2 regions of the Variovorax glucosi genome follow, and region 2 is predicted to be linked to the other one. Evidence: predicted binding sites of a transcription regulator. Region 2 holds the regulator's gene; the other holds the start of a gene.
What was found. The regulator FNR, encoded in region 2, switches genes on or off when oxygen is low (the NO sensors DNR and NnrR bind a similar motif). The targets are predictions, from matches to a motif close to TTGATNNNNATCAA.

Region 1 (15,228 bases), 330 kb from region 2:
GGTGCCGTATCAGGACGCCGGTGCGTCGAGCTTGTCGTGCCGGATGGCGTCGTCTTCCATCAGCTCGTACCACATGGCATTGAGCACGGCGAAGGTGGCTGCCAGCGGCAGGCCGAGGATCCAGGCGAAGTACCACATGATCGATTCCTTTTCTTGGATTCAGTAAGCGTGACCGCGCTTGTCGCGAATGGCTACGGCGTCGACCTTCCCCCACAGCACCTTGTAGACCCAGCCGGTGTAGATGACGATGAGCGGCACGAAGACCGCGGCGACCACCAGCATGATGAAGAGCGTCAGATGGCTCGACGATGAATCCCACACGTTGAGGCTGGCGCGCGGGTCGATGGACGACGGCAGGATGAACGGGAACATCGAAGCCCCGACGCTCAGGATGATGCCGGCAATTCCCAGTGCGCTGAACGAAAGCGCGAACACCTCGCGGCGCAGCCGCAGACCGAGCAACGTGAGCAGCGTGCCGGTAAAGCCGAGCACTGGCGCGGCGAGCGTCCACGGATGCGCCGCGTAGTTCGCGAACCAGGCGCCTGGCGCCACTTCGGCGGTCTTGAGCATCGGGTTGGAGGGGCCGGTCGTCGACAGCGCGCTCGTCACCCGATAGCCGTCGATCCACATCCACAGTGCCAGACCGGCGACCGCATAAAGCACCAGCGTGAGCACCGCCGCGACGCTGCCGATGGCGCGTGCGCGGGCCGCGACCGGGCCGTCGGTCTTCAGCTGCAGCCAGGTCGCGCCGTGCATCGCCAGCATCGTGACCGACACCAGGCCGCAGAGCAGCGCGAACGGGTTGAGCAATCCGAAGAAAGTGCCGTCGTAGAAGATGTGCATGTCTTCGGAGAAGCGGAACGGCACGCCCTGCAGCACGTTGCCGATGGCCACGCCGAAGATCAGCGCAGGCACGATGCCGCAGAAGAACAGCACCGCGTCCCAGCGGCTGCGCCACTTCGCGTCCTCGTGCTTGCTGCGGAACTTGAAGGCCACCGGCCGCAGGATCAGCCCGACGAGGATCACGAACATCGCGAGGTAGAAGCCGGAGAACGACACCGCGTAGAGCTGCGGCCAGGCCGCGAAGATCGCGCCGCCGCCGAGGATCAGCCAGACCTGGTTGCCCTCCCACACCGGGCCGACGCTGTTGATGACGGTGCGACGCTCCAGGTCGGTTCGGCCGGCGAAGGGCAGCAGCATGCCGGCGCCCAGGTCGAAGCCGTCGGTGATGGCGAAGGCGACCAGCAGCACGCCGATCAGCGCCCACCAGACGAGGCGCAGGACGTCGTAGGAAACGAGTTCGTGAAGGACCATGATGGGCTCCGGTTCAGAGTGGGTTCAATTCGGGGGCGGCTTCGGCGCGATAGACGGCCGGCGGCGGCACCGGATGCGCATCGGGGCCCTTGCGGATCGCGCCGATCATCAGCTTCATGCCGATGACGAGAAGCACGGTGTAGATCGCGACGAAGGCGGCAATCGTGATCAGCAGCGTCGTCGCCCCCAGGCTCGACACCGCCACCGCCGTCGGCAGCACGCCTTCGATCACCCACGGCTGGCGGCCGACCTCGGCCACGATCCAGCCCGCTTCGGCTGCGATCCACGGCAGCGGAATCGAGGCCACCGCCACCTTCAGCAGCCACGGATAGGCATCGAGCTTGCGGCGTGCGGACAACACGAAGAACGTGGCCGTCAGCACGATGAAGAACATGCCGAGCGCGACCATGATGCGGAACGACCAGTACAGCGGCGCCACGGCCGGCACCGTGTCCCAGGCGGCCTTGGCGATCTGCGCTTCGGTGGCCTGGCGGGGATCGTCGACATAGCGCTTGAGCAGCAGCGCGTAACCCATCGACCGTCCGTGCGTCTCGAAGGCCTGGCGGGCGGCTTCGGGTATCGCACCGGTGCTGCCGGCTGCGCGGATGGTCTGCAGCGCGTCGTAGGCGACGATGCCGTCGCGGATGTTCTTCTCGGCGCGCTGCACGAGTTCCTCGATGCCGGGGATGACGGTGTCGAGCGAGCGGGTGCCGATGAGACCCATGACGGCGGGAATATGCACCGCATAGTGCGTCTCGCGTGCAGCCTGATCGGGGAAGCCGAACGCGGTGAACGCAGCGGGCGCGGGCTCGGTCTTCCACATCGCCTCGATGGCGGCAAGCTTCATCTTCTGGTGCTCGCTGGAGAGATAGCCGCTCTCGTCGCCGAGCACAACGACCGACAGCGAAGCAGCAAGCCCGAAAGCCGCCGCGACCGTCATCGAACGTTTGGCAAGTTGCACGTTGCGGCCCTTGAGTAGGTAATACGCCGAGACGCCCAGCACGAACATGGCGGCCACCGTGTAGCCGGCCGAAACCGTGTGCACGAACTTGGCCTGCGCGACCGGGTTGGTCAGCACGGCGGCGAAGTCGGTGACTTCCATCCGCATGGTCTGCGGGTTGAATGCCGAGCCGACCGGGTTCTGCATCCAGCCGTTGGCGATCAGAATCCAGAGCGCCGACAGGTTGGAGCCGAGCGCCACGGCCCAGGTCGTCATCAGATGGCCGCGCTTGGAAAGCTTGTCCCAGCCGAAGAAGAACAGGCCGACGAAGGTGGCTTCGAGGAAGAACGCCATGAGCGCCTCGATGGCCAGCGGCGCACCAAAGATGTCGCCGACATAGTGGCTGTAGTAGCTCCAGTTCATGCCGAACTGGAATTCCATGACGATGCCGGTCGCGACGCCCATCGCGAAGTTGATGCCAAACAGCACGCCCCAGAATTTGGTCATGTCGCGCCAGACCGTTCGGCCGGTCATGACGTAGACCGTCTCCATGATCGCGAGGATCACCGACAACCCGATGGTCAGCGGGACGAAGATGAAGTGATACAGCGCCGTGAGGGCGAACTGCAGTCGGGACAGGGCAACGATGTCGAGGTCCATGGTGGTTTCCTTCTTCCTTTTCTCTTTTCAGTCGGGCCGCAGCGCCAGGAGCGCGGCCGTGAATGCGGGGTCGCCGCGATACAGGTCGGCGACGATGCGGCCACCCTCCATGCACAGCAGGCGGTCGGCGGTTTCGGCTTCGCGGCGCAGATGCGTGGCGAAGATCAGCGTGCGGCCGTCGGCCTGCGCTGAAAGACACCGCAGCACGTCGTGCGCGGTTCCGGCGTCCAGCGCTTCGGTCGCTTCGTCGAGCAGCCAGAGCGGCACGTCGCGCAGCAGCAGGCGGGCAAGTGCAAGACGGCGCAACTGGCCGCCCGACAGGCCGAGCCCGCCTTCGCCGAGCGGCGTGTCGAGGCCGCGCGCCGTGTTGCGGATGTCGGCGGCCAGTCCGGCGGCTTCGAGCACGGCCCAGAGCCGCGCATCGTTGGCAGCCGGATCGGCCAGCCGCAGGTTGTCGCGCAGGCTGTCCTGGAACAGCTCGGTGCGTTGCGTGAGCAGGCAGTGCGCCGGCATGCGCGCACGGCCGGCGCGCGGCGCGAGTTCCCCGGCGACGACCGACAGCAGCGTCGACTTGCCGGCGCCGCTGGCACCGATCAGCGCGACGCGTTCGCCGGCGCAGACGGTCAGCGAAATGTCGTGCAGCGCGTCGATTCGGCTGCCGGCGTGAGCGGCGGTGACGCGATCGAAACGGACCGCTGAAGTCGCTTTTTCGGGTGTTATCGGAGCGAAATCGTCCGCCGCCATGCGCGGCGCGAGGCGACGCACGGCCAGCCAGGTCCGACCGGCTTCCAGCGCACCGCGGCGCAGCGCAGCAAAGGGCTCGGTCGCCGTCAATGCGATCAGCAATGCCAGCACCGCGGCCGGCACACCGATGGTGCTTCGCTCGACCAGCAGACCGACGGCCAACAGCACAGCGGTCAACGTCAGCGTGCCAGCCAGACCGAAAGCGAATCCGGCGCTCGTGTCCAGCCGGTTGAGCGCCAGATCGGCACGCGCGAGCCGCGCATCGGCGGCGGCCAGCGCATCGCACTGCGCGCTGAGCCGGCCGGCCATCGCAAGCTCGGTCTGGCCGGCGATCAGGTCCACGGTGCGCTGGCGCAGTGCCTCGATGGCCTGAGCGCGCCGCACGGCTGCCGGGTGCGCGAGGCGCGACACCGTCCAGGCGATGCCCCAGCCGGCGCCGACCAGCCACAGCGCCAGTCCGATGCCCAGCCACAGATGCATCGCGCCGAGCACGATGCCGGCCAGCAGCGCTGCGCCGAGCGCGGCGAATGCGGGAACCATCAGGCGCAGGTAGAGCGATTCGAGCGCGTCGATGTCGGCGGTGAGACGAAACAGCAGCCGTGCCGGACGCGCCAGCAACTGCCGCGCTGCATCGGGCCGGGCCCAGCCGCGGAACAGGCGTTCGCGCAGATCCGCCAGCGCGGTGAAGGTGGCGTCGTGCGTCACCAGCCGCTCGCCGTAGCGCGACGCCGTGCGGCCGAGCGCGAGCAGCCGGATGCCGGCCGAGGGCATGAAGACATCGAACATCAGCGCGGTCGTGGTGCTTGCTCCCGCGATGGCGGTGGCGGTGATGAACCAGCCCGAAAGCCCGAGCAGCGCCATGCCGGCCAGCACCGTGAGCGCAGCCATCGCGGCGCCGAGCGCGAGGCGACGCGGGGCGCTGGAGAGGAACGACTGCAGCACCACGCGCAGTTCCCGCATCCGGCGGTGGCGAGAAGGCAACACGGGCTGCGCAGGCGGCGCAGGTCGCGACGCCGGCTCCCGATCCATCTCGGAAACAGGAATGGGAATGGCGCGGGCGTTCATGCGACAGCCTCCAGACGGATCACGCGGTCCATGCGTGCCGCGAAAACAGGGTCGTGCGTGACCGCGATCAGCGTCTTGCCGCGCGCGAGTTCGATCAGCGCATCGGCGACGCGCCCGGCCGTTTCTGTGTCGAGGTGCGCGGTCGGTTCGTCGACCAGCAGCAGATTCGCGTGCGACGGCGCAGCGATGCGGGCCAGCGCCAGCCGCGCCGCTTCGCCGCCCGACATGCCGCTTCCGCCCTCGCCCAGCGCGACACCGGGATGCGCCTGCGCCACGCTGCCGAGGTCGGCGATGCGCATCGCCGCATCGACCTGCGCGCGGTCGATGCCGGCGCGGCCGAGCGACACGTTGTCCTGCACCGAGCCTGCGAAGACGTGCGGACGCTGGCCCATCCAGCCGATCCGCCGGCGCAGCACAGCGGCCGAGTCGGGCGTCAGATCGACGCCGCCGATCGCGATGTCGCCCGCCGTCGCCGGGACGAGGCCGGCGATCAAACTCAGCAGCGCGGTCTTGCCAGCGCCGCTCGGACCCGTCACCGCGACGTGTTCGCCAGCGGCGATTCGCAGATCGAAGCCGTGGAAGACGGCGGATTCGCCGGCGTGGACGAAATCCAGGCCTCGAATTTCGACGGACGGCGCAACGCCTGACGATGCAACCTCGCCGTGAGCCTGCGCCGGCGCGTCGACCATCCGCAGACCGCCGTCTGAAAGCTGCTCCAGCGCATCGAGCGCCGCCTCGCCCGCGGCGCGGTCGTGCCAAACGGCCGAGAGTTCACGCAGAGGATCGAAGAATGCAGGTGCCAACAACAGCACGAAAAAGCCTTCGCCCAGGCTCAGCGGCCGGCCCCAGGTGCCAAAAGTGAAGGCGCCCAGCAGCGAGAAACCGATGTAAGCGGCAACCATCGCCACGCCCAACGCAGAGAACAGTTCCAGCAAAGCCGACGACAGGAAAGCGATGCGCAGCACGGCCATCGTCCGGCGGCGCAGCGACTGCGCAGATTCGCCCAGCCGACGAGCAGTGACGTCGACCGCGCCGAGAGAGCGCAGCGTCGCCAGGCCGCGCAGACGATCAAGCAGAAACGCGTTCATTCCTCCCAGCTCGACCAATTGCGCCTCGCTCATCGCCTTGGCGCGCCAGCCGACGATGGCCATGAACATCGGGATCAGCGGCGCGGCGATCAGCAGGACCAGCGCGGCCACCCAGGAGAACCAGGCAATGACGGGGATGAAGACCAGCGGCACCAGCATCGCGCGCCGGCGGGCAGGCTGAAAGCGCGCCAGATAGGGCACCAGCGCTTCTGCCTGCTCGGCGAGCACGCTGGCGGCAAGCCCGGAAGCCGGGCGGCTGCTGTCGAGCGGCGACCGTGCGGCCAGAGCCGACACCGCCCGTGCGCGAACAGCGGAAAGCCGCGACCTTGCCGCGCCGAAGACCTGCCGTGAACCCCAGGCTTCGCAGGCGGCCCGCAACACGCCGAGCATCAGGAAACCGATGGCGGGCAGCAAGACCGCGCCGAAACCCAGGCCGTCTCGCAAACCCTGGGTCGCCATCGCGAGAAGCGCGGCCTGAGGCAACCACACCAGGGCAGCGCCGCCTTGAACCCACGCACCAAACCTGACCGACACTGCTGCCGTCGCGCCTGCCACGCCCACGGCAGGTGCGCGCGAGACGGGTGCAGGGAGCGATGCGGAATGGCGGTTCACTTTTTAACTTCTTGAATTTTCAGTATTTACTGAAATTACATGAAGTCTAGCGACTGCGCCTTGTCCTGGATCAAGGAAGTGTGTGAAACCCGCTTGGCGAGGCGGTCAGCTGATTTTTAGATTTGGTGCGTTAGAGCGCCAGCCGCTGGCGCGCCGCCTGGTATTCGCGCTTCAGCTTGTCGATGAACACCGCAGCCGATGTCACTTCCCCGATCGCGCCGATGCCCTGCCCCGAGCCCCAGATGTCCTTCCAAGCCTTGGCCTTGGCACCGTCGCCGCTGGCGAAGTTCATCGTCTTCACGTCGCCTTCGGGCAGGTTCGCCGGGTCCATGCCGGCCGCCACGATGCTCGGCGCGAGATAGTTGCCGTGCACGCCGGTGAAAAGGTTCGAGTAGACGATGTCGTCCGAATCGCCGTCGACGATGGCTTGCTTGTAGGCATCGCTGGCACGCGCTTCCTCGGTCGCGATGAAGGCGGTGCCGATGTACGCGAAGTCCGCGCCCATCGCCTGCGCTGCCAGCACCGCGTCGCCGCTGGCGATGGAGCCCGACAGGGCGATCGGGCCGTCGAACCACTGGCGGATTTCCTGGATCAGCGCGAACGGGCTCTTCACGCCCGCATGCCCGCCAGCGCCTGCCGCAACCGCGATCAGCCCGTCGGCGCCCTTCTCGATCGCCTTCTTCGCAAAGGTGTTGTTGATGATGTCGTGCAGCGTGACGCCGCCATAGCTGTGCACCGCCTCGTTCACGTCGACGCGCGCGCCGAGCGACGTGATGACGATCGGCACCTTGTACTTCACGACCATCGCCATGTCGTGTTCGAGCCGGTCGTTGCTCTTGTGAACGATCTGGTTGATGGCGAACGGCGCGGCCGGCTTGTCGGGATTGGCCTTGTCGTATGCGGCAAGCTCTTCGGTGATCTCGATCAGCCAGTCTTCGAGCTGGGCTGCGGGACGCGCGTTGAGCGCGGGCATCGAACCGACGACGCCGGCCTTGCACTGGGCGATCACCAGCTTGGGCGTGCTGATGATGAACAGCGGCGAACCGATGATCGGCAGCGGCAGGTTCGCGAGCACGGGAGGAAGTTTGGACATGGACCGGTCTCCGTTTTATTTGTTGGTTGTTCTCAGAACGCGTCAAGGGCCATCGCCGTCACACTGTCCGAACCGTCGACGATGCTGTCGCGCACGGCCGGCGCCTTGTTCAGGATGTGCTCCGCGTAGAAGCGCGCGGTCGCGATCTTGGCCTGCATGAACGCGGTTTCGGTGCCGGTCGCAGCGAGCCTCTCGGCGATCAGCAGCGAGCGCGCAATTTGCCAGCCGGCCATGAGATTGCCGGCAAGCATCAGGTACGGCACGCTGCCCGAGAACACGGCGTTCGGCGCCGAGCGCGTCCTGGCTGCAACGAACTCGACCACGTCGACGAAGGCTTCGCGTGCCGCTTTCAGGCGCCTGCATACAGCCAGTGCATCGGCGCTGCCGCTCTCGGTCAGCTCGACCTCGGTCGACGCGATCTGCTGCGCGATGGCCTTGGCCGACTGCCCGCCGTCGCGCGCCGTCTTGCGGCCGACCAGGTCGTTCGCCTGGATGGCCGTCGTGCCTTCGTAGATCGTCAGGATCTTCGCGTCGCGCAGGTACTGAGCCGCGCCGGTCTCCTCGATGAAGCCCATGCCGCCGTGCACCTGCACGCCGAGCGACGCCACTTCGAGGCTCATCTCGGTGCTGTAACCCTTGATCAACGGCACGAGAAATTCGTAGAAGGTCGCGTTCTGCTTGCGCGCGTCGGCATCGGGATGGTGATGCGCCGCGTCGTAGGCCGCTGCGGCGACGCTCGCCATCGCGCGGCAGCCCTCGGTGTACGCGCGCATCGTCATCAGCATGCGACGCACGTCCGGGTGATGGATGATCGGCGCGCTCGCAGGCATCGAACCGTCGACCGGGCGGCTTTGCACCCGATCCCGTGCGTAGGTCACCGCGTGCTGATATGCGCGTTCGGCGATGGCGATGCCCTGCACACCGACCGCGTAGCGCGCCGAATTCATCATGATAAACATGTACTCGAGGCCGCGGTTCTCCTCGCCGACCAGATAGCCGACCGCACCGCCGTTGTCGCCGTACTGCAGCACCGCAGTCGGCGAGGCCTTGATGCCGAGCTTGTGCTCGATGCTCACGCAATGCACGTCGTTGCGCTCTCCGATCGCACCGTTGGCACCCACCATGAACTTCGGCACCACGAACAGGCTGATGCCCTTCACGCCCTCCGGCGCGCCGGTCACGCGAGCCAGCACGAGATGCACGATGTTCTCGGCCATGTCGTGCTCGCCGTAGGTGATGTAGATCTTGGTGCCGAAGACCTTGTAGGTGCCGTCGCCCGCAGGCTCGGCCCGGCTGCGCACCATCGCCAGATCGCTGCCGGCCTGCGGCTCGGTGAGGTTCATGGTGCCGGTCCACTGTCCGCTCACCAGCTTGCCGAGATACGTGGCCTTCAAGTCGTCGGAGCCGGCCGTGAGCAGTGCCTCGATGGCGCCATCGCTCAGCAACGGACACAGCGCAAAGCTCATGTTGGCCGAGTTCAGCATCTCGACGCAGGCAGCGCCGATGGTCTTCGGCAGGCCTTGCCCGCCGAAATCGACCGGATGCTGCAAGCCCTGCCATCCACCCTCGGCGTACTGCGCGAAGGCCTGCCTGAATCCAGGCGTGGTCGTGACCTTGCCGTCCTTGAACGAAGACGGATTGCGGTCGCCTTCGACGTTCAATGGCGCGACGACGTCCTGGTTGAAGCGCGCGCATTCCTCCAGCACCGCCTGCGCGGTTTCAAGCGTGGCATCCTCGAAGCCGGGCAAGCGGGCGATCTCGTCGATGCGCGACAGATGTTCGATGTCGAACAGCATGTCCTTGACGGGTGCGATGTAGTTCATGTCTTGTCTCCAGATGAAAAAAAGGCATCGCGAACGATGCCTCTCTTCTTGCCGTGAGCCTCGAGGCTCATCGGAAAAACGGGCTCAGAGCGACTTGGTCAGTTCCGGCACGGCGACGAACAGATCCGCCACCAGTCCGTAGTCGGCCACCGAGAAGATCGGCGCCTCCTCGTCCTTGTTGATCGCGACGATCACCTTCGAATCCTTCATGCCGGCCAGATGCTGGATCGCGCCCGAGATGCCGGCAGCGATGTAGAGCTGCGGTGCGACGATCTTGCCGGTCTGGCCCACTTGCCAGTCGTTCGGCGCATAGCCCGCATCCACCGCAGCGCGGCTCGCGCCGAGGCCGGCGTTGAGCTTGTCGGCCAGCGGCGCCATGACTTCGGCGAACTTCTCAGAGCTGCCCAGCGCTCGGCCACCCGACACGATGATCTTCGCCGCCGTCAATTCCGGACGTTCGCTCTTGGTGACTTCACGCCCGACGAAGCTCGACTTGCCGCTGTCGGCCACGCCTTCTGCTGTTTCGACGGTGGCGCTGCCGCCGGTTGCCGCAGCCGCGTCGAAGCCGGTGGTGCGCACGGTGATCACCTTGATCGCGTCGCTGCTCTGCACGGTGGCGATGGCGTTGCCAGCGTAGATCGGGCGCTCGAAGGTGTCGGGCGCGTCGACCTTGGTGATGTCGCTGATCTGGGCGACATCCAGCTTGGCTGCGACACGCGGTGCGACGTTCTTGCCGTTGGCGGTCGACGGGAACAGGATGTGGCTGTAGTTCGACGCGATGGCGAGCACCTGAGCGGCGACGTTCTCGGCCAGGTTTTCCGCCAGGCTCGGGCTGTCTGCGACGATCACCTTGCTGACGCCGGCAATCTGCGCGGCGGCATTGCCGGCTTCGGCGGCGTTTGCGCCGGCCACCAGCACGTGCACATCGCCGCTCGCGCAGGCGATGGCCGCAGTCACGGTGTTGAGGGTCGCGGGCTTGACGGTCGCGTGGTCGTGTTCGGCGATAACAAGTACGGTCATGGTCAGATCACCTTCGCTTCGTTCTTCAGTTTGTCCACGAGTGCGGCCACGTCGGCCACCTTGATGCCTGCTCCGCGCTTCGGCGGTTCGCTGACCTTCAATGTCTTCAGGCGCGGCTTGACGTCGACGCCCAGGTCTTCGGGCTTGAAGACGTCGAGCGTCTTCTTCTTGGCTTTCATGATGTTGGGCAGCGTGACATAGCGCGGCTCGTTCAGGCGCAGGTCGGTGGTGACGACTGCCGGCAGCGTAAGCGTCAGCGTCTCGGCGCCGCCGTCGACTTCGCGGGTCACGGTGACTTTGCCGTCGGCGACCTCGACCTTCGAGGCGAAGGTGGCCTGCGGCAGATCGGCCAGCGCGGCAAGCATCTGGCCGGTCTGGTTGGCATCGTCGTCGATGGCCTGCTTGCCGAGGATCACGAGCTGCGGTTGCTCCTTGTCGATCAGCGCCTTGAGCAGCTTGGCAACGGCCAGCGGCTGGAGCTCTTCGGTGGTCTCGACCAGGATCGCGCGGTCGGCGCCGATGGCCATCGCAGTGCGCAGCGTCTCCTGGCACTTCGTGTCGCCACAGGAGACGGCGATGATCTCGGTGACGACGCCCTTTTCCTTGAGGCGGACCGCTTCTTCAACGGCAATTTCGTCGAAGGGATTCATGCTCATCTTGACGTTGGCGATGTCGACGCCGCTACCGTCGGACTTCACGCGCACCTTGACGTTGTAGTCGACGACGCGTTTGACTGGGACCAAAACCTTCATTGGGTTGACTCCGTTGATTTGCAAAACATTCTAGAGGCGGTGTTTTCAGGGCGGTGTCCGTTTCGATCACCCCCGTAAACCCGCCGATGAATTCAAAAAAGAACGATCGTTCTTTTTTCAGAATTATAAAGAATCTTCATGTGGCCTCCGATGCCGATGCCAATGGCACCGTCGCCACGAAGCCTTCGGGCAGCGACGCCACGCGCAGCACGCGCTGCGGATACGGAATGTCGACACCGGCAGCGCGCAAGCCTTGGAGGATCGCGATGTTGATCGCAGAGCGGACGTTGTCCTTTCCCTTGTCCGGATCGGCGATCCAGAAGTTGAGAACGAATTCCAGCCCGTCGGGCGCGAACGTGGTCAGGTAGGCGACCGGCGCCGGCTCGGCCAAAACGCGCGCCTGTGCCGTCGCCGCGCCGGTCAATATGGCCAGGACCTGTGCCACGTCGCTGTCGTAGCCGACGACGATGTTCGTCGTGATGTTGAACTTGAGGTCGGCCAGCGACAGGTTCTCGACACGGCTGGTGATGAGCGATTCGTTCGGCACGATGGCTTCGCGCCCGTTGCCGGCGCGGATCAGCGTGTAGCGGGTCTTGATGTCGGTGATGCGGCCCTCGAAGTTGTCGACCTTCACGTTGTCGCCGATGCGGATCGAGCGTTCGAGAAGGATCACGAAACCGCTCACATAGTTGGCCGCCAGCTTCTGCAGGCCGAAACCCAGACCGACGCCCAGCGCGCCGCCGAGCACCGACAACGCCGTCAGGTCCACACCCACCGCCGACAACGCGAACAGCATGCCGATCAGCAGCAGCAATGCACGGACCGCGTTGGACGCCACCCGGCGCATGGACAGATCGGTCACGTGCGTCCGCAAGACGCGCTTCTCTATGGTCGACGCGATCCACAGCGCGATCACCAGCACCAGACCGGCCGACAAGGCGCCCTGCAGCATCATCAGCACGCTCACCCGGGTCTTCCCGAAAGCCAGCGTGATCTGGTCAAGCTCGACAAGCACAGGCTGCAGCAGGCCGACGATCCACAGCACCGCGCCGACCCAGGCGACCCAAGACACCGTGCGCTCGACCAGCGCCACCAGCGCCGAGCCCGGAAACACCGCGCGCATCACGCGGGCGATGAGCCGGATGACGACCAGCGAGACGAACACCGACACCGCGATCCGCAGCACCACGACCACCTGGTACTCGAGTGCCCAGCGCCGTGCCAGATCGGTGAAGACCAGCGCCAGCAGCGGGAACATCAGGCCGTCGAACACGCGCGCGCCGAACCAGATCGAGTCCTTCGGCTGGTCGCGTCCGAACCAGCGGCTCAGACCCCAGGCCAGACCGACGCAGGCGGCGAGTGCGGCCAGTTCGACCCAGACGCTTCGAGCCTGCATCTGTCCCAGGCGCTGCAGGAAAGCGTCGAGGTTCAAAGGTCGGCCAGCACGCGGATATGTGCCTCGACGCTGGTCGCCAGCGCATCGAGGTTGTAGCCGCCTTCGAGCATCGACACGATGCGCCCCTTCGCGTGTCGCTGGGCCACGCCGCGCACGCGCTCGGTGATCCAGGCGAAATCGTTTTCGTTGAGCCGCAACTGGCCGAGGTCGTCGTCGCGGTGGGCGTCGAAACCGGCGCTGATGAAGATCATCTGCGGCTTGAACTCTTCGAGCCGCGGCATCCACATCATCTCGATCAGTTCGCGCACGTCCATGCCTTTCGTATATGCGGGCACGGGTACGTTGAGCATGTTCGCGGCCGGATGATCGAAGTCGCCGAACGGATAGAACGGGTGCTGGAAGATGCCGACCATCAGCACGCGCGGATCGCCGGCCAGGATGTCTTCGGTGCCGTTGCCGTGATGCACGTCGAAGTCGACGACGGCCACGCGTTCCAGTCCGTGCACTTCGAGTGCATGTCTTGCGGCGATGGCCACGTTGTTCAAAAAGCAGAACCCCATCGCCTGTTCTCTGCACGCATGGTGACCGGGCGGCCGCACGGCGCAGAAAGCGTTCTCGAGCTCGCCGGACATCACGGCGTCGGTCGCCGCGATGGCAGCGCCAGCGGCCCGACGCGCAGCCAGCACGGTGTAGCGCATCAGCACGGTATCGGGATCGAGCAGCGCATGCGCGGGACCGCCAACGGATTCGTCCGCGATCAGTCGCTGGCTGAGTTCTTCGAGATGTTCGAGGTGCGCGACGCTGTGGGCGCGCGTGATTTGCGGGAGCGTGGCGAGCGGTACGTCGCCGCGTTCGAGGGCATCGCCAACGCCGGTCAGCAGCAGCCGGTCTTCGATGGCGTCGAGGCGTTGCGGACACTCGGGGTGCCCGGCGCCCATGTCGTGCTTCCGGCAATCGCGGTGGGTGAAGTAGCCAGTTTTTCCCATGTCTCGGTCGTCTGCGACCTCACGCGGCGTGGGGCCGGCGGGCCTTGCGGTATTGTTTGCATATGGATACAAAAATGGACGTTGCCGCGAAGCTCGCCAGTTTGCTCGGTCAGCTTAACACGGTGATCGTGGGCAAAGAGGCCCAGGTCAGGGACTGCGTGGCGTGTCTTCTGGCAGGCGGCCACCTGCTGATCGAGGACGTTCCGGGGGTCGGAAAAACGACCCTGGCGCATGCGCTCTCCCACACCTTCGGGCTTCAGTTCTCGCGTGTCCAGTTCACCGCCGACTTGATGCCGGGCGACCTGTCGGGCGTCGCGATCTACGACCGCGGCCAGCAGGCTTTCGTCTTTCATCCGGGACCGATCTTCGCGCAGGTGCTGCTTGCCGACGAGATCAACCGCGCCAGCCCCAAGACGCAGAGCGCGCTGCTCGAAGCGATGGAAGAAAAGCAGGTCACGGTCGAAGGCGAAACCCGCCCGCTGCCGACCCCCTTCTTCGTCATCGCGACGCAGAACCCGCACGACCAGCTTGGCACTTTTGCGCTACCGGAGTCGCAGCTGGACCGTTTCCTGATGCGGATTTCGCTCGGCTATCCCGACCGCGCCGCAGAACGCGAACTGCTCTCCGGCGCGGACCGCCGCGAGATGCTCGCCACGCTGCCAGCGCTGCTCGATGCGGGCGAACTCAAGGCGCTGCAGCAGCGCGTGCAGCAGGTCCACGCAGCGCCGCCGCTGCTCGACTATCTGCAGGACCTGCTCGCCGCCACGCGCAACGGCCGCTGGTTCCTTCAGGGCCTGTCGCCGCGTGCGGGCATCGCGATTCTGCGTGCAGCCAAGGCGCAGGCGCTGCTGGCCAATCGGGCTTACGTCGCGCCCGACGATGTCCAGGCGGTGCTGCCGCAGACGGTCGCTCATCGCGTCACGCCGGTCGGCGATGCCGGTCGCGGCGCTTTCGAACAGGTGCGCGCGATGATTGCCGCGGTCCCTCTTCCGTGAATCCGCTTGCGGCCGTTCGCAGGCGTCTCGACAGCTGGTTCCTGTCGCGCCGGCCGCCATCGGACACGCTCGAACTCACGCAGCGCAACGTCTACATCGTGCCTTCGCGCGCCGGCTGGATGCTCGGCGCGACATTGCTGGTGCTACTGGTCGCGTCGATCAATTACCAGCTCAATCTCGGCTACCTGCTGACTTTCCTGCTGGCAGGCTGCGTCGCGGTCGGCATGCATGTCGGCCACGCGACGCTGCGCGGACTCACGCTGCATCTGATGCCGCCGGAAGCGCAGCATGCGGGCAGCGCGGCGATGCTTCGCGTCGTGCTGCACAACGCGCGGCGCAGCGTGCGCTTCGGCATCGGACTGTCGGTGCGCGGGAGCGGGCAATGGGCATGGAGCGACGTGCCGGCGCAGGGCAGCGAATCTGTCGCGGTCGCATTCCTGCCCGAGCGGCGTGGCCTGCATCCGGTGCCGCCGCTGACCGCCGAGACCCGATTTCCGCTGGGCACCTTCCGCATCTGGACCGTATGGAAACCGGCTGCGCAGCTTCTCGTGTATCCGGCGCCTGAAGCCAGCCCGCCGCCGTTGCCCGTCGGTGAAGCGCTGTCCGGCGACGCCGCCGCTGCCGCATCGCGTACCAGTCTTGCGGGCGAGTACGACGGCGTGCGCGCATACCGCCGGGGCGACCCGCTGAAGCTGGTCGTCTGGAAGAAAGCTGCACGCGCACAAGCAGCCGGATCGAGC
Region 2 (15,228 bases):
CGTAGGTGCTCTTGCTGTCGGTGACCTGCAGACGCGTGCTGTAGATGTCGTTCCATTTGGCGATCCAGGCCGCGCCGACGGTGCGCAGCGTGTTGGCATTGGTGTCGTCGGGATATCTTGCGAGGCGGACGGGAGAACGCGTGTCGTAGCGCGAATCGGTGTCGCTGCGCAACATCGTGAGTTCGACTCGCTGCGATGGATTGATCCTGAAGCCGAGCCGCGCGTTGGCCGAGGTGATGTCGTAGCCATCGCGGTCGGGGCTGTAGAAGCCGTCCGCAGCGAAGGTTCCCGTGCGCACCAGATTGCGCAGGCGCTCCGGCCGCACATCGAAGCCGTCGCTGATTTCTCGCGAGACCCCTAGCGAATAGTCGAAGGCGTTGTCCGGCCCGGCCGAGCCGCTGACACCGGCTTCGCCCCGGCGCAGCTTGTAGCTGCCGATACCGACGCCGACATAAGGCATCGGCTTGCCGTCGCCGCGCTTCGTGAAGAGCTGGATCACGCCGCCGATGGCGTCCGAACCGTAGACCGCCGCAGCCGGGCCGCGCAGTACTTCGATACGGTCGATCTGCGACAGCGGAATGGCTTCCCAGGACACGCCACCGGTCGTCTGCGAATCGATCCGGACGCCGTCGATGTAGACAGCTGTGAAGCGCTGCTCCGCGCCCCGAATGAATACGCTTGTGGTGTTGCCGATGCCGCCGTTGCGCACCATCTCGATGCCGGGCAATCGCGCCAGGATGTCGGCGACACCGGTCGCGCCGCTGCGCTCGATGGTCGCTCGGTCGACGATGGAGACGTCGCTCACCAGGTCGGACAGCGGCTGCGCCACGCGTGCCGCGGTGACGACCGTTTCGCCGAGCGAGGGCGCGGCGGCCATGGACTGCGCGACCACCGGAAATGCGGTAGCGACGGCCAGAGGCAGTGCGGCCAGCCGAAGGCAGGCGCGCGCGGACAGGCGACCGCCTGAAGAAGAAACTTTGTGTGTCATGGAACCGATCTCGAGAACAGGACCCTGTCCGGCTTCCCCGCCGGACATCTGGGTGTCACGACGGCAAGCGCGAGCGCACGCCGTCACCTCGTTGGCCGGTATCCGGGCTGGCAGACCAACCTTCGCCGCCTTCCCAGGCACCTGTTTCAGGGCGCCCAGTGGCTGATTGACGAAAGCGGCGCCGTTCGATGTCTCGACGGCGCCGTCTGCTTGACCGTTGCGGGGGCAGCGCAGGTTGACCGCTGCCCGATGGGCTCTGGCTTCCTGCTTCCCGTTGAACTGCGCCGCCTGAACAGCGGCACGAGCACCAACGCGGCGGATTCTAAAGCTGCCGACATATAAAGGCACCCATACAATCTCCGACCATGCCCGTCACGAGTCCCATCGACCAGATCGCCGAGCGCGTCGAACGTCTGCTCGTTCGCCACGAAGAGCTGCAGCGCACCAACGCGTTGCTCCAGCATGAGGTCGAGTCGCTGACGCGCGAGCGCGACGCGCTCCACGCGCGACTCGTTGCGGCAAGAACCCGTGTCGATGCACTCCTTCAGCGACTTCCGGCCGATGCGCCGCACGCGTCTCCCACTCCTCCGCAGGATTCCACCGCCTCATGAAACAGATCGAAGTCCAGATCATGGACCAGAACTATCTGCTCGGCTGCCCCGAGGGCGGCGAAGCCGAACTGCGCGAGGCGGTCGAGCGGGTAGACACCGCCATGTGCAAGATCCGCGATGCCGGCAAGGTGCGCGCGCGAGACCGCATCGCCGTGCTCGCATCGCTCAACCTGGCCTACGACCTGGGCCAGCAGGTGGCTGCGACGTCTGCTGCGCTGATCACCATGGCGGTGGCCGCAGCGGAGAAGTCGGAGAGCGCGGATGACTCGGCGAACGGCGACGCTTCGCACCCCGATACCGACGAAGCACGTGCAGCCCAATTGGTCCAGCGGCTGGACCAAGCCCTTGCCGGCGACAGTCATTTGCTCTGAATGAATACGCACGCCGCCGTATCGGCGCCTAGAATCCGAAGTGTCTGCGGTGTGTGTCGGGCTTAATATTTCCTTGTTCCAATGCTCTCCGGAGCCGGGCTTGGTACATCGCTCGATGGGCGTGATCATCTCGCGTCAGATGAACCCGAAGTCTTGCTGCCCTCGCCCACCTGAACCCTGGTTCAGGATGCGGGTCCGGTGCACATCCGCAGACACCTTATGTTGCTAGAACCTTCGCTGATCGCCGAACTCGCCGCACTCGGGCTCGTCAGCGGATTTCTGGCCGGATTGCTAGGCATCGGCGGCGGCATGCTGATGGTGCCGTTCATCACCTACATCATCGGCCAGCGCGGCGTTCCGGCCGATCTCGCCGTCAAGATGGCCATCGCCACATCGATGGCGACCATCGTCTTCACCTCCATATCCAGCGTGCGCGCACACCACAGGCGCGGCGCAGTGCGATGGGACATCGTCCGCCGGCTGGCGCCGGGCATCGTCATCGGCAGCCTGGCGGGCAGCCTCGGCGTTTTCGCGCTGCTCAAGGGCTCCGTGCTGGCCATCGTCTTCTCTCTTTTCGTCGGCTTCTCGGCGACGCAGATGTTTCTCGACCGCAAGCCCAAGCCGGCGCGCCAGATGCCCGGAACCGCCGGTCAGCTCACGGTGGGCGGCGTCATCGGGTTCGTGTCCGGACTGGTCGGCGCGGGTGGCGGCTTCATCAGCGTGCCGTTCATGGCCTGGTGCAACGTCTCGATCCACGCCGCAGTCGCGACAAGCGCGGCGCTCGGCTTTCCGATCGCAGTCGCGAACGTGGCCGGTTACGTCATCAGCGGCCAGTCGGTGCAAGGGCTGCCGCAAGGCGCTTTCGGCTACATATGGCTGCCGGCGCTGGGCGTGATCGCTGCCTGTAGCGTGCTGACGGCGCCGCTCGGCGCGCGGGCCGCTCACAGCCTGCCGGTCGGCAAGCTCAAGCGCGTGTTCGCCAGCCTGCTCTATCTGCTGGCCGCGTACATGCTCTGGAAAGGGCTGACCGGCTGAACTTCAGATGATCCGCGAGTAGCGTGCGCGGTCGCGGTCGACCTGCAGGTAACGATCGAAAATCATCGCCACCGCCCGCACGAAGAACCAGCCGGTCGGCGTCACTTCGATGTCGTGCGGTCCGACGGTGACGAAACCTTGCGCGACCAGCGGCTTCAGCGCCTCGATTTCCTTCGCGAAGTAACTCTTGAAGTCGATCAGGTGACCGAGCGCGATCGACTCGAAGCTGACCTGCCCCTGGCACATCAGAGCCATGATTACCGCGCGTCGCAGCACGTCGTCGCGAGATAACGCCAACCCGCGCACTACCGGCAGTCGGCGCTGTTCGACCAGGTCGTAGTATTCCTCCAGCGTCTTTGCGTTCTGGCTGTAGGTCGCGCCGATGCGGCCGATCGCCGACACGCCCAGCGCCAGCAGATCGCCGTCGGGCTGCGTGCTGTAGCCCTGGAAGTTGCGGTGCAGCCTGCCCTGTCGCTTGGCGACGGCGAGCGCGTCGCCCGGCAGCGCGAAATGGTCCATGCCGATATAGACGTAGCCTTCGGCCTTGAGCGTCGCGATCGAACGCGACAGCATGCGGATCTTCGCCGTCGATTCCGGCAGTTCGTTCGCATCGATGCGACGCTGCGCCCTGAAACGCTCGGGCATGTGCGCGTAGGCGTAGAGCGCGATGCGGTCAGGGCGCAGCGTGCAGATCTGCGCCAGTGTCCGGTCGAACGAATCGGCCGTCTGCAGCGGCAGGCCGTGGATGAGATCGACGTTGATCGAAGCGAAGCCGATGCTTCGCGCCTCGGCGACCAGATCGAAGACCTGCTCCGCCGGCTGGATGCGGTGCACCGCCCGCTGAACGGCCGGATCGAAATCCTGGACGCCGAAGCTCAGCCGGTTGAAGCCCAGTGCCTTGATGTGCGCGAGACGGCCCGCATCAATGGTGCGCGGATCGATCTCAATCGCGTATTCGCCGTCGGGTGCGAGCGTGAAGTTGTCCCGCAGCATCGCCATCAGCCGCCCGAGCGCCGCGTCGTCGAGGAAGGTCGGCGTGCCGCCGCCGAGGTGAAGCTGGCTCACCGTCGCGCCCCGGCCGAGTTGCGCGACCTGCAGTTCGATTTCCCGTGCCAGATAGCCGAGGTATTCGTCTGCCCGCTCCGGATGACGCGTCACGATCTTGTTGCAGGCGCAGAAGTAGCAGAGCGATGAGCAGAACGGCAGATGGACGTAGAGCGACAGCGGCAACACCCGCGCACTGTGTTTTCGCTGCTGCAGCGCCTGCATGTAGTCGTCGCTGCCGAACGCTTCGACGAAGCGATCGGCTGTCGGATAGGACGTGTAGCGCGGACCGGGAACGTCGGCGGATGCGGGGTTGTGGAGGGTCGGCATGCGGGGCTTCGGAGATGGCTTCTGAAGTAGCTTTGGAGGTGTGCCGTCCACTTTGCGCCGAAGCGCGCGCACTTTGCTTGATCTGAATCAAGGCATTGCGTTTAACAGTTGGAACACAATCCGGTGGGGCCTTGACGTTGCAGCAGATCGCATACGCGAACACAGCACCGAGTCCCCCGCCTGCCATGACCCCAGAAGCCATCAAAGTCGCCTGTTCCAGCTGCAACCTGCGCGAGCTCTGCATGCCGATCGGGCTTCAGCCGGCGGAACTGCAGCGTATCGACGACATCGTCGCGATCCGCCGGAAGGTGCAGCGGCGCGAAACGCTGTTCCATGCCGGCGAGCGCTTCACGTCGCTCTACGCGATCCGCACCGGAATCTTCAAGACCCGGGTGACGGCCGAGGACGGCCGCGACCAGGTGACCGGTTTCCAGATGGCGGGCGAGATCATCGGCCTGGACGGCATCGTCAACGACCGCCACACCTGCGACGCGGTTGCGCTGGAAGACTCCGAAGTCTGCGTGATGCCTTTCGACCGCATCGAGGAGCTCTCGCGCGAAATCACCGCCCTGCAACGCCATGTGCACAAGATCATGAGCCGCGAGATCGTGCGCGAACACGGCGTGATGCTGCTGCTGGGCGGCATGCGCGCCGAGGAGCGGCTGGCGGCGTTTCTGCTGAATCTGGTGCAGCGCCTGCATGCGCGCGGATTCTCTTCGTCGGAGCTGGTGCTGCGCATGACGCGCGAGGAAATCGGCAGCTATCTAGGACTGAAGCTGGAAACCGTGAGCCGGACGCTATCGAAGTTCGTCGAGGACGGGGTCGTCGAAGTGCAGCAGCGCCACATCCGCATCGTGTCGCAGGACGCGCTGAAGCGAATCGTGAATCTGCCGGTTTGCTGACCTGGGTCAACATCGCTCCGTGAGTGCGGACGTAACTTGGGGTTTTGTGTGAGGAAACCCAATGGCCTACGAAAGCATCAACCCCAACGACGGCAAGCTCATCGCGAGCTTCGAGCATTTCAGCAGCGCACGGCTAGAGACGGCGCTCGCCGCCGCCGACGCCTGTTTCCAGACCTGGAAGACCACCGCCTACGCCGAGCGCGCCGCGATCCTGAAGAAGGCCGCCGCGCTGCTCCGCACGGATGTCGACCGCTTCGCGAAGCTGGCGACGCTGGAGATGGGCAAGCGGATTTCGGAGGCGCGCGGCGAGGTGAGCTTCAGCGCGGACATCCTCGACTACTACGCCGACCATGCCGAATCGTTCCTGGCACCGGTGAAGCTGAACCCAAAAGCCGGTGAAGCGCACATGCAAAGCAGCCCGTTCGGGGTGCTGTTCTGCGTCGAGCCCTGGAACTTCCCCTTCTATCAGCTCGCGCGCGTCGCAGGTCCGCAGCTCATGGCGGGCAATGTGCTGGCGGTCAAGCACGCCGCTTGCGTGCCCCAGTGCGCGATCGCCTTCGAGAAACTGCTGCTCGACGCCGGCGCGCCCGCTGGCGCCTACACCAACCTGCTGATCTCGCACGCGCAAGCCGAGCAAGTAATCGACGATGCGCGCATCAAGGGCGTCGCCCTGACCGGCAGCGTCGCGGCCGGACGCAGCGTCGCCGCGCGTGCCGGGCGGAACCTGAAGAAGTCGTCGATGGAACTCGGCGGCAGCGACGCTTTCATCGTGCTCGAAGACGCCGATCTCGCGAAAACGATCCCGTGGGCCGTCTGGGGCCGCATGTACAACAGCGGACAGACCTGCTGCGCGGCCAAGCGGTTCATCGTCGTCGAGTCGATCGCCGACGCGTTCCTTGCGCAATTCACAGCGGCGCTTTCGAAGCTGAAGGCCGGCGACCCGATGGACGAAGCCACCACGCACGGCCCGCTTTCCAGCGAAGGCGCGCTGCTGCAGCTGATAGCGCAGGTCGACGGCGCTGTCGCCAACGGCGCGAAGCTGTTGATGGGCGGCAAGCGGATCGACCGTCCGGGCTCGTTCATGCAAACGACGATCCTGGCCGACATCGCACCCGAAAACCCGGCCTTCCGCGACGAGTTCTTCGGCCCGGTCGTCTCTTTCTTCCGCGTGAAGGACGAAGACGCCGCCGTCGCGCTGGCCAACGATTCCGACTTCGGCCTCGGCGGCTCGGTCTGGACGAAAGACGAGGCGCGCGGCAAGCGTGTGGCGAGCCGTGTCGACACCGGAATGATGTTCGTCAACAACATCGACTGGACCGATGCCGAACTGCCCTTCGGCGGCATCAAGGATTCCGGCTACGGAAGAGAACTCGGAAACATGGGCATCCAGGAGTTCGTGAACAAGAAGCTGGTTCGCACCGTCCATCTCGACGCGCCGGTCTGATCATGTCGCTCACCATGCAAGCCGCCGTCGTCGAAGCCTTCGGCCAACCGTTGAAACTCCGGCAAGTCGAAGTCCCCGTGCCCGGCCCGGGCCAGATCCTCGTGAAGACCGAGGCATGCGGCGTCTGCCACACCGATCTCCATGCCGCCGGCGGCGACTGGCCGCTGAAGCCCGGACTGCCGTTCATTCCGGGCCACGAAGGCATCGGCATCGTCGTAGCCTTGGGCGAAGGGGTCAGTGCCGTGAAGGAAGGCGACCGCGTGGGCGTGCCATGGCTCTACTCGGCCTGCGGCCACTGCGAGCATTGCCTTGCCGCCTGGGAAACGGTCTGCGCCGAGGCGCAATTCGGCGGCTACACCAGAAACGGCGGTTTCGCCGAATACATCCTCGCCGATCCGAACTACGTCGCGCACGTGCCGGCCGGCCTGTCGGCCGTCGAGGCGGCGCCGCTGATCTGCGCCGGCGTCACCAGCTACAAGGGCTTGAAGGAGACGAAAGCGACACCGGGTCAATGGGTCGTGATTTCCGGCATCGGCGGGCTGGGCCATCTCGCGGTGCAGTACGCCAAGGCGATGGGCCTGCACGTCTGCGCGGTCGACATCGACGACGGCAAACTGGCGCACGCCACGAAGCTGGGCGCCGATGCGGTCGTGAATGCCAGGGTCGGCGACCCGATCGAAGCCGTGAAGCTGGCGACCGGCGGCGGTGCGCATGGCGTGCTGATCACGGCGCCGTCGCTGGCCGCCTTCAAACAGGGCGTCGGCATGACGCGCAAGCGCGGCACCTGCGTGCTGGTCGGCCTGCCGCCGGGCGAATTCCCCACGCCGCTGTTCGACGTGGTGGCGAACTGCATCACCATCCGCGGCTCCTTCGTAGGCACACGGCAGGACATGGCGGAAGCACTGGGCTTCGCGGCCGAGGGCAAGGTCAGGGCCGATATCGAACTGCAGCCGCTGTCGGCCATCAACGATGTCTTCGCAAGACTGGCGCACGGCGAAGTGCCGTCGCGCGTGGTGATCGATTTCCGCCAGGAGTGACGCGCTGACGCGCTTCAGCCAATGCGCGGCTGGTAGATGATGATGCCCATGCCAGCCAGCGCCACCACGGTGCCGGCCACATCCCAGGGCGTCGGCCGGATGCCGTCGACGGCCCAGAGCCACAGGATCGCCACGCCGATATAAACGCCGCCGTACGCCGCATACACGCGACCGGCGGCGGCTTCGTGCAGGCTGAGCAGCCATGCGAAGAGCGCCAGGCACACGGCGGCGGGCAGCAGCAGCCACGCCGACCTGTCCTGCTTGAGCCAGAGCCAGGGCAAGTAACAACCGACGATTTCCGCCAATGCGGTCACGACGTAAAGCGCTATGGTCTTCATGGCGCAGATGGTAGTGACCCGATCAACTGTGCTGCGCTGTCCGACAGGTGGGGGCCGTGCTTCCTGACACGAACCGGATCCCGGACTCGAATACTCCGGTCGAATTACAACGACCAAAAGGATTGCCGATGTCCGACCTCACGCTCAGCACCACGGAGCCGTTGCTCTATCAGCCGGCCTACGAATCGCTGGAAGAAGACGAAGCCCAGACCACCCAGGAACTGGAAGAAACGCTGGTGAAGATCGCCTCGATCGTCCACAAGGACGAAGGTCATGCCTATCGCAGCGTCCATGCCAAAAGCCACGGCCTGCTGATGGCAGAGTTGCAGATTCCGGCCGGCCTGCCCCCGACGCTGGCCCAGGGCCTGTTCGCGAAGGCCGGCAACTACCCGGTGGTCATGCGCTTCTCCACATCGCCTGGCGACCTGCTGGACGATGCGATTTCCACGCCGCGCGGCCTGTCGATCAAGATTCTCGGCGTCGAAGGCGAGCGGGCAGCCGGCGCGGAGAGCGGCACCACGCAGGACTTTCTGATGGTCAACGGCCCGGTGTTCAGTGCGCCGACAGCCAAGGCATTCCTCCGGCCGCTGAAGCTGCTCGCGTCCACGACCGACAAGGCGCCGGGCCTGAAGAAAGTGCTGGCTGCCGCATTGCGCGGCCTGGAAACCATCGTCGAAAAGGCCGGTGGAGAAAGTGGCCTGCTGAAGACCATGGGCGGACACCCCGAAACCAACATCCTCGGCGAAACGTTCTTTACTCAGGTTCCGATGCTTTACGGCCCTTACATGGCAAAGCTGTCGATAGCGCCCGTGTCGCCCGAACTCACGGCGCTTACCGATGCACCTGTCGACCTGAGCGACCGTCCGAACGGCCTGCGCGAAGAAGTGCTGTCGCACTTTGCGCAGCAGGGCGGCGTATGGGAGATCCGTGTGCAACTCTGCACCGACATCGAGGCCATGCCCGTCGAGGATGCCTCGGTCGAATGGCCGCAGGACCTTAGCCCGTTCGTCACGGTCGGCCGCATCGTCGCGAAGCCGCAGGTTTCATGGAGCGAGGCACGTGCGCGTGCGGTCGACGACGGCATGTCTTTCGCACCATGGCACGCGCTTGCTGCCCATCGTCCGATCGGCTCCGTGATGCGCGTCCGCAAGACGGCTTACGAAGTGAGCGCACGTTTTCGCAACACGCAGAACGGCGTGACGCCCGAAGAGCCGACCGCATCGACCGTGCTACCGGACTGACCGCACGCAAGAACTTAGCGTCGGATACATCCGTTTACCGACTTTTCTGAATCTACAGGGCGGCAGGCGCCGTAGTCACCTCAGGCGACCGGAAGTCCGGCTGCCTGATCAGGTTCCGCAGCACGCCGTGTTGCGGCGGTCCACGTAATGCGGCGACAGCGACGGGAACGAAGCGCGCCGCGCAGGAGATGAAATGCTTGGAAATGCTGTAACCCTCGACATATTGCAGAAACAGACCGAGAAGCGGACTGAACGACGCAATTTCTTCCGCAAGAGCAGCGGCTACGCGGCCGGCATGGCGGGCGGCGCCATCCTGGCGGCCTGCGGCGGCGGAGGCAACAATGCCATCGGCCAGTCGACCACCGGTCCGACGGACGTGGACATCCTCAACTTCGCGCTCAATCTCGAGTACCTCGAGGCGCAGTTCTACCAATATGCAGTCTTCGGCGTCGGACTTCCGGAAAGCCAGCTCGGCGGTACCGGCACGCGCGGCACGGTCTTCGGCGGTCGGCAAGTGCCGTTCAAGGATCCAATCGTTGCGCAATATGCACGCGAGATCGCCAAGGACGAGGCAGACCACGTGCGTTTCCTGCGCGCCGCACTCGGCAGCGCGGCGGTTGCACAACCGACCATCGACGTCAGCGCCAGCGTCGGAAGTGCCTTCTCTTCTGCAGCCGTGGCCGCCGGCCTGATCACGGCCGGCCAGGCATTCGATCCGTATGCCAGCGATGAGGCTTTTCTTCTCGGCGCGTTCATCTTCGAAGATGTCGGCGTCACCGCATACAAGGGCGCCGCGCCGCTGATCACCAACAAGACATACCTCGAAGCTGCCGCCGGCATCCTTGCCGCAGAGGCCTATCACGCCGGCCTTGTGCGTACGGTTCTGTACTCGAAGGGGCTGCAGACCCCGTCGCTGCGTACAAGCGCCGATGCGATCTCCAATGCGCGCGATTCGCTGGATGCGTCGACCGATGTGGATCAGGGCATCACCGGCACTGCCGACACGTCGAACATCGTTCCGCTCGACGCGAACGGTATCGCCTACAGTCGCACGCCGGGTGACGTGCTGAATATCGTCTACCTCACGAAGGACGCAAGCATGCGCGGCGGTTTCTTCCCGAACGGCGTCAACGGCACACTGAACACCAGTTCGGCATTCGTCTGACGCGCTGACAGTCTTTACTCAGGAGTCGACCTTGGAAACAAACCCCGCAACGACCGATGCGACGCTGATCGCGGTTCCGGGGCCGGCTTCGATCATGAGTACCTGGCAGCTGCGCGTCGGTGCGGCTGTGGTCCTGACCGGCATCGCCATCGTCTGCTGGCAGACCGCTTCGCAGATCGCAGCTGGCGATGCGCGCATGAAAGGCGCGTTGCTCGGCGGACTTTTTGCGGCATTCGCGACGGCGCTTGGCACTGTGCCGGTGCTGCTTTCCCAACAATTCTCGCAGCGCACCTATGACACCATGCTGGGCTTCGGCGCCGGCGTCATGCTCGCTGCGACCTCTTTTTCTCTCGTGATTCCGGCGCTGGCCGCTGCCAAGGCCGGCGGTGCAGGCAGCTGGGGTGCGGGCGGCATCGTCGGCATGGGCATCCTGATCGGTGCCGCAGCCCTGCTTACCATCGACCGGCTCGTGCCGCACGAGCATTTCGTCAAGGGACTCGAAGGTCCCGCCGCGAAGGCGATGAAGCGCGTCTGGCTGTTCGTGCTTGCGATCTCGCTGCACAACCTTCCCGAAGGCCTGGCGATCGGGGTCGCCTACGCCGGCGCGGACCCGGTCGGCGCAACTGCGCTGGCAACCGGCATTTCGATCCAGGACGTGCCCGAAGGCATGGTTGTCGCGCTTGCGCTGCGCAGCGTCGGTTACGGCCGGGTGAAGTCGGCGGGGCTCGGCGTGCTGTCGGGCCTGGTCGAACCGCTGGCTGCCGTGTTCGGCGTGCTTGTCATAGGCATCTCGGCGAGTCTGCTGCCGTGGGGCCTGGCGCTGGCCGCAGGCGCCATGCTGTTCGTAATCAGTCACGAAATCATCCCGGAGTCGCATCGTCAAGGGCATGAGGCCTATGCGACGGGTGGGCTGATGCTTGGGTTCGTGGTGATGATGTTGCTGGACACGGCGCTGGGCTGAAGCGATTTGCGCATCAGCGCGTTGTGCAGTGTTACGCCGCGCCGAACAGGCCTCCGGCGTTCGACAATGTGAAAGCCGTAGTATGCGAAGAACGGCTCTGCGGTCTGGCCGACATCTGCTGAAAAACTTCCAACAGACAGATAGTCGTAGCCTACGGGCACATCGGCAATGATCGAATGGTGCGCATGCGCTCGGCCCAGGCTGACATGTCCATATCTTCTGGCGCCCATGCGGCCACCTGCTCCTGCGTGTAGTCGCGGGAAGCGACCCGATGAACTGCGCTGAAGAAGACACGGAAGAGCGAAGCCTCTTCGCCTTCAACGAACCGACGGATTTCCATGAAGTCTCTTTCAAAATAAATCTGCGCCTGCCTGCATCCAGAAGCCATTCGGCCGGGTAGTACCTCATAGCAGTCAACGCTGCTGGCTTTTCTACCAACCGTCCGATCCCATTCAGGAGCTTCTCATGCATCGCAACGCTTTCCGCACCGTCGCAGTTTCGGCCGTCGCCGCTTCAGCCGCCCTCCTCGTCGCCTGCGGCAACATGGGCATGTCCGCCCCGATGTTTTCGCAGGCCAGCCTGCCGCCGACCATTCAGGTACCGGCAGGCAACAAGGTCGCGATGGAAACCGTCGGCGCCGGCGACATCACCTACGAATGCCGCGACAAGGCGAACATGCCCGGCCAGACCGAATGGGTGTTCGTCGGCCCGAACGCCACCCTCAGCGATCGCAGCGGCAAGCTGGTCGGCAAGTATTACGGCCCGCCAGCCACCTGGGAATCGAACGACGGCTCCAAGCTGACCGCCACGCAGGTCGCCGTCGCACCATCGGGCGCGACCAGCCTCCCCTACCAGCTCGTCAAGGCCAACCCGGCCATGGGCACTGGCGCGATGACCGGCGTGACCTACATCCAGCGCGTCGCGCTGACTGGCGGCGTCGCACCGATGACGCCTTGCACGCCCATGACGAAGGGTCAGAAGACGACCGTCAAGTATCAGGCCGACTACATCTTCTACAAGGCGTCCTGAGCGCCATCAAGGCACGACGGATACAGGGCAGTCACCGAGGCGGCACCAGAGAGCGCTCGACTAACATCGACGCTCCCCCACCTCCAGTGACCGCCCCTTGTCGCCCCCTCAAGCCTCCGAAGATTTCGACTATGAAGCCGCGCTCTTCGCCTGCGCCCAGGGAGATCGGCAGGCACTCGCGCGGATCTACCAGCGCGAGAGCCGCTACCTCCTCGGCGTTGCGCTGCGCATCGTTCGCCAGCGCCAATATGCCGAGGACGTGCTCCACGACGCCTTCGTCAGCATCTGGCAGCGCGCCATGACCTTCGACGCCACGCGCGGTGCCGCCCGCGGATGGATCTACAGCGTGGTCCGCCATGCGGCGCTCAACTGGGTCCGCAGCAATTCGCGCGACGTGCATGTCGACGAAGAAGCCACGGCGGCGCTTCAGGACGACATGGCGCTCGCCGCACATGCCGAAACCACCGATGCCGGCGAAGTCCGTGTCTCGCTCGGACGGCTCGATACCTGTCTCGAACAACTGGAAAACGGTCGGCGCGAATGCATCGTGCTGGCCTACGTCGACGGCTGCTCTCACGGCGAGATCGCCACGCGCACCGGCAATCCGCTTGGCACCGTCAAGGCCTGGATCCAGCGCGGCATGCGGTCGCTGCGGGAATGCATGGCATGACCGATTCGATGAATCCTCGTCCCGACGACGACATCCAGGCGCTGGCCGGCGAGTATGTGCTTGGCACGCTGTCGTCTGTCGAGCGTGCGGATGTCGAGCAACGGCTGCCCGGCGATGCGGCCTTGCGCTCCGCAGTCGATGCGTGGGAAGTCAGGCTGCATCCGCTCGTAGCGCTTGTGCCGCCGGCCGACCCTTCCCAGGCGCTGTGGCCACGCATCGCAAGAAGCGTCGAGCCGATGTCGAATATGCACGTCGCAGCGGCGCCCAAGCAGGCGGCCAGATCGGAGCTGCGCACCGGCTGGTGGAACAGCCTGCAGCTGTGGCGTGGTCTCGCAGGCTCCGGTTTCGCTGCCGCAGCCGTGATGGCCGCCGTACTGGTGACCCGCTCGTTCGCGCCGGCCGCGCCGCAATACATGGTGGTGCTGGTCGCTCCGGCGGACAAGGCGCCCGGCTGGGTCGTCCAGACCGGCGCACGACCCGCGGGCGGCGGTGCGCAGCAGCTCAGCCTGATACCGCTCGGCAACCAGCCGGTGCCCGAAGGCAGGTCGCTGCAGTTCTGGACCAAGGCCAACGCATGGCGCGGGCCGGTGTCGCTTGGCCTGGTGACGCCAGGTCGCTCGATCCGAGTGCCGATCGAGCAGTTGCCACCGCTCGAAGCCGATCAGCTGTTCGAGCTGACACTGGAGCCGGCCGCCGGCTCGCCGATCGACCGGCCGACCGGGCCGATCCAGTTCATCGGCCGCGCGGTCAAGGTGCTGTAGCTGCCGCTGGCGTGAACAGCGCCTTGTGTTCGTCGCGCAGCAGCGCCTTCTGTACCTTGCCCATCGTGTTGCGCGGCAACTCGCCGACGACGAAGCAGCGCTTCGGAATCTTGAAATTCGCGAGCTGCGCCTTGAGGCCGGCCAGCACTGCATCCGCATCCACTGTCGACCCGGCCCGCGCGGTCACGATCGCCACGCCGACCTCGCCGAAATCCGGATGCGGCACGCCGATGACGGCGCTTTCCGCCACGCCAGGCATCTCGTTGATCGCACCTTCGATCTCGGCCGGGTAGACGTTGTAGCCGCCGCTGATGATCAGGTCCTTGCTGCGGCCGACGATGGTGACATAGCCCAAGCCGTCGATCTTGCCGACGTCGCCGGTCTTGAAGAAACCGTCGGCGGTGAACTCCTCGCGGGTTTTTTCCGGCATGCGCCAGTAGCCGGAGAAGACGTTCGGGCCGGCGACCTCGATGTTGCCGATCTCGTCGGTCAGGCAATCGCGCGACTCGGCTGCCGGATCTGTTGCTTCGTCGGCATTCGGCGCCGAACGAACCCGCAGGTTCACGCCGGGCAGCGGAAAACCGACCGTCGCGCCGCGCCGCTCGCCCTGCACTGCGTGGTACGGGTTCGACGTCAGCATCGCCGTTTCGCTCATGCCGTAGCGCTCGAGGATGGTGTGGCCGGTGCGCGACTTCCAGTCGTTGAAGGTCTCGATCAGCATCGGCGCCGAGCCGGAAATGAAGAGGCGCATATTGCGGCAGGCCGCCTCCGTGAGCCCCGGCTCGGCGAGCATGCGCACGTAGAGCGTCGGCACACCCATGAAGACCGTCGCGTCCGGCAGCCGTCCGACCACGCGCTTCGGGTCGAACCTGTTCATCCAGATCATCTTGCTGCCGCTGATGAGCGCGCCATGGATGGCGACGAACAGGCCGTGCACGTGAAAGATCGGCAACGCGTGGATCAATACGTCGCCGTCCGTCCAGCCCCAGTAATCCTTCAGCACCGCGGCATTCGAATGCAGGTTGGCATGCGACAGCATCGCGCCCTTGCTGCGCCCGGTCGTGCCGCTGGTGTAGAGGATGGCAGCCAGGTCGTCGGCGGCTTTGTGCGCCACGGCGTGCGAATCGCTGCACTGCGCCGCGGCTTCGAGCAGCGTCCCGCTGCGGTCGTCGTCGAGCGTGAAGATGTGGCGGGTGCCGGCGGCTTGCGCGATGGGCGCGACCCAATCGGCATTCGCGCTGCTGCAGACCACGACGGCCGGCTCGGCGTTGCCGATGAAATAGGCGATCTCGCCGCCGCGA

Region 1: cydD (thiol reductant ABC exporter subunit CydD) is a predicted target of FNR. The motif match lies at 6,484-6,497, and genes of this name have one in related genera.

Annotation. Positions count from the first base shown of each region.
Region 1 is NZ_JBPJZE010000001.1:1,044,621-1,059,848, forward strand. It holds gene cydX (cytochrome bd-I oxidase subunit CydX) at 10-138, opposite strand; gene cydB (cytochrome d ubiquinol oxidase subunit II) at 160-1,314, opposite strand; gene ACSFA3_RS04995 (cytochrome ubiquinol oxidase subunit I) at 1,328-2,914, opposite strand; gene ACSFA3_RS05000 (amino acid ABC transporter ATP-binding/permease protein) at 2,942-4,618, opposite strand; gene cydD (thiol reductant ABC exporter subunit CydD) at 4,720-6,270, opposite strand; gene ACSFA3_RS05010 (NAD(P)H-dependent flavin oxidoreductase) at 6,554-7,516, opposite strand; gene ACSFA3_RS05015 (acyl-CoA dehydrogenase) at 7,549-9,339, opposite strand; gene ACSFA3_RS05020 (electron transfer flavoprotein subunit alpha/FixB family protein) at 9,424-10,359, opposite strand; gene ACSFA3_RS05025 (electron transfer flavoprotein subunit beta/FixA family protein) at 10,362-11,111, opposite strand; gene ACSFA3_RS05030 (mechanosensitive ion channel family protein) at 11,248-12,507, opposite strand; gene ACSFA3_RS05035 (histone deacetylase family protein) at 12,540-13,493, opposite strand; gene ACSFA3_RS05040 (AAA family ATPase) at 13,568-14,488, shown strand; gene ACSFA3_RS05045 (DUF58 domain-containing protein) at 14,485-15,228, shown strand, end outside.
Region 2 is NZ_JBPJZE010000001.1:715,545-730,772, forward strand. It holds gene ACSFA3_RS03465 (TonB-dependent receptor domain-containing protein) at 1-988, opposite strand, end outside; cobalamin riboswitch at 1,065-1,315, opposite strand; gene ACSFA3_RS03470 (DUF904 domain-containing protein) at 1,354-1,599, shown strand; gene ACSFA3_RS03475 (cell division protein ZapA) at 1,596-1,970, shown strand; gene ACSFA3_RS03480 (sulfite exporter TauE/SafE family protein) at 2,190-3,005, shown strand; gene hemN (oxygen-independent coproporphyrinogen III oxidase) at 3,009-4,379, opposite strand; gene fnr (fumarate/nitrate reduction transcriptional regulator Fnr) at 4,565-5,281, shown strand; gene ACSFA3_RS03495 (NAD-dependent succinate-semialdehyde dehydrogenase) at 5,343-6,725, shown strand; gene ACSFA3_RS03500 (zinc-dependent alcohol dehydrogenase) at 6,728-7,762, shown strand; gene ACSFA3_RS03505 (YnfA family protein) at 7,777-8,100, opposite strand; gene ACSFA3_RS03510 (catalase family protein) at 8,229-9,341, shown strand; gene ACSFA3_RS03515 (ferritin-like domain-containing protein) at 9,535-10,506, shown strand; gene ACSFA3_RS03520 (ZIP family metal transporter) at 10,601-11,467, shown strand; gene ACSFA3_RS03525 (GNAT family protein) at 11,619-11,807, opposite strand; gene ACSFA3_RS03530 (DUF3455 domain-containing protein) at 11,933-12,496, shown strand; gene ACSFA3_RS03535 (sigma-70 family RNA polymerase sigma factor) at 12,594-13,166, shown strand; gene ACSFA3_RS03540 (anti-sigma factor) at 13,175-13,927, shown strand; gene ACSFA3_RS03545 (malonate--CoA ligase) at 13,914-15,228, opposite strand, start outside.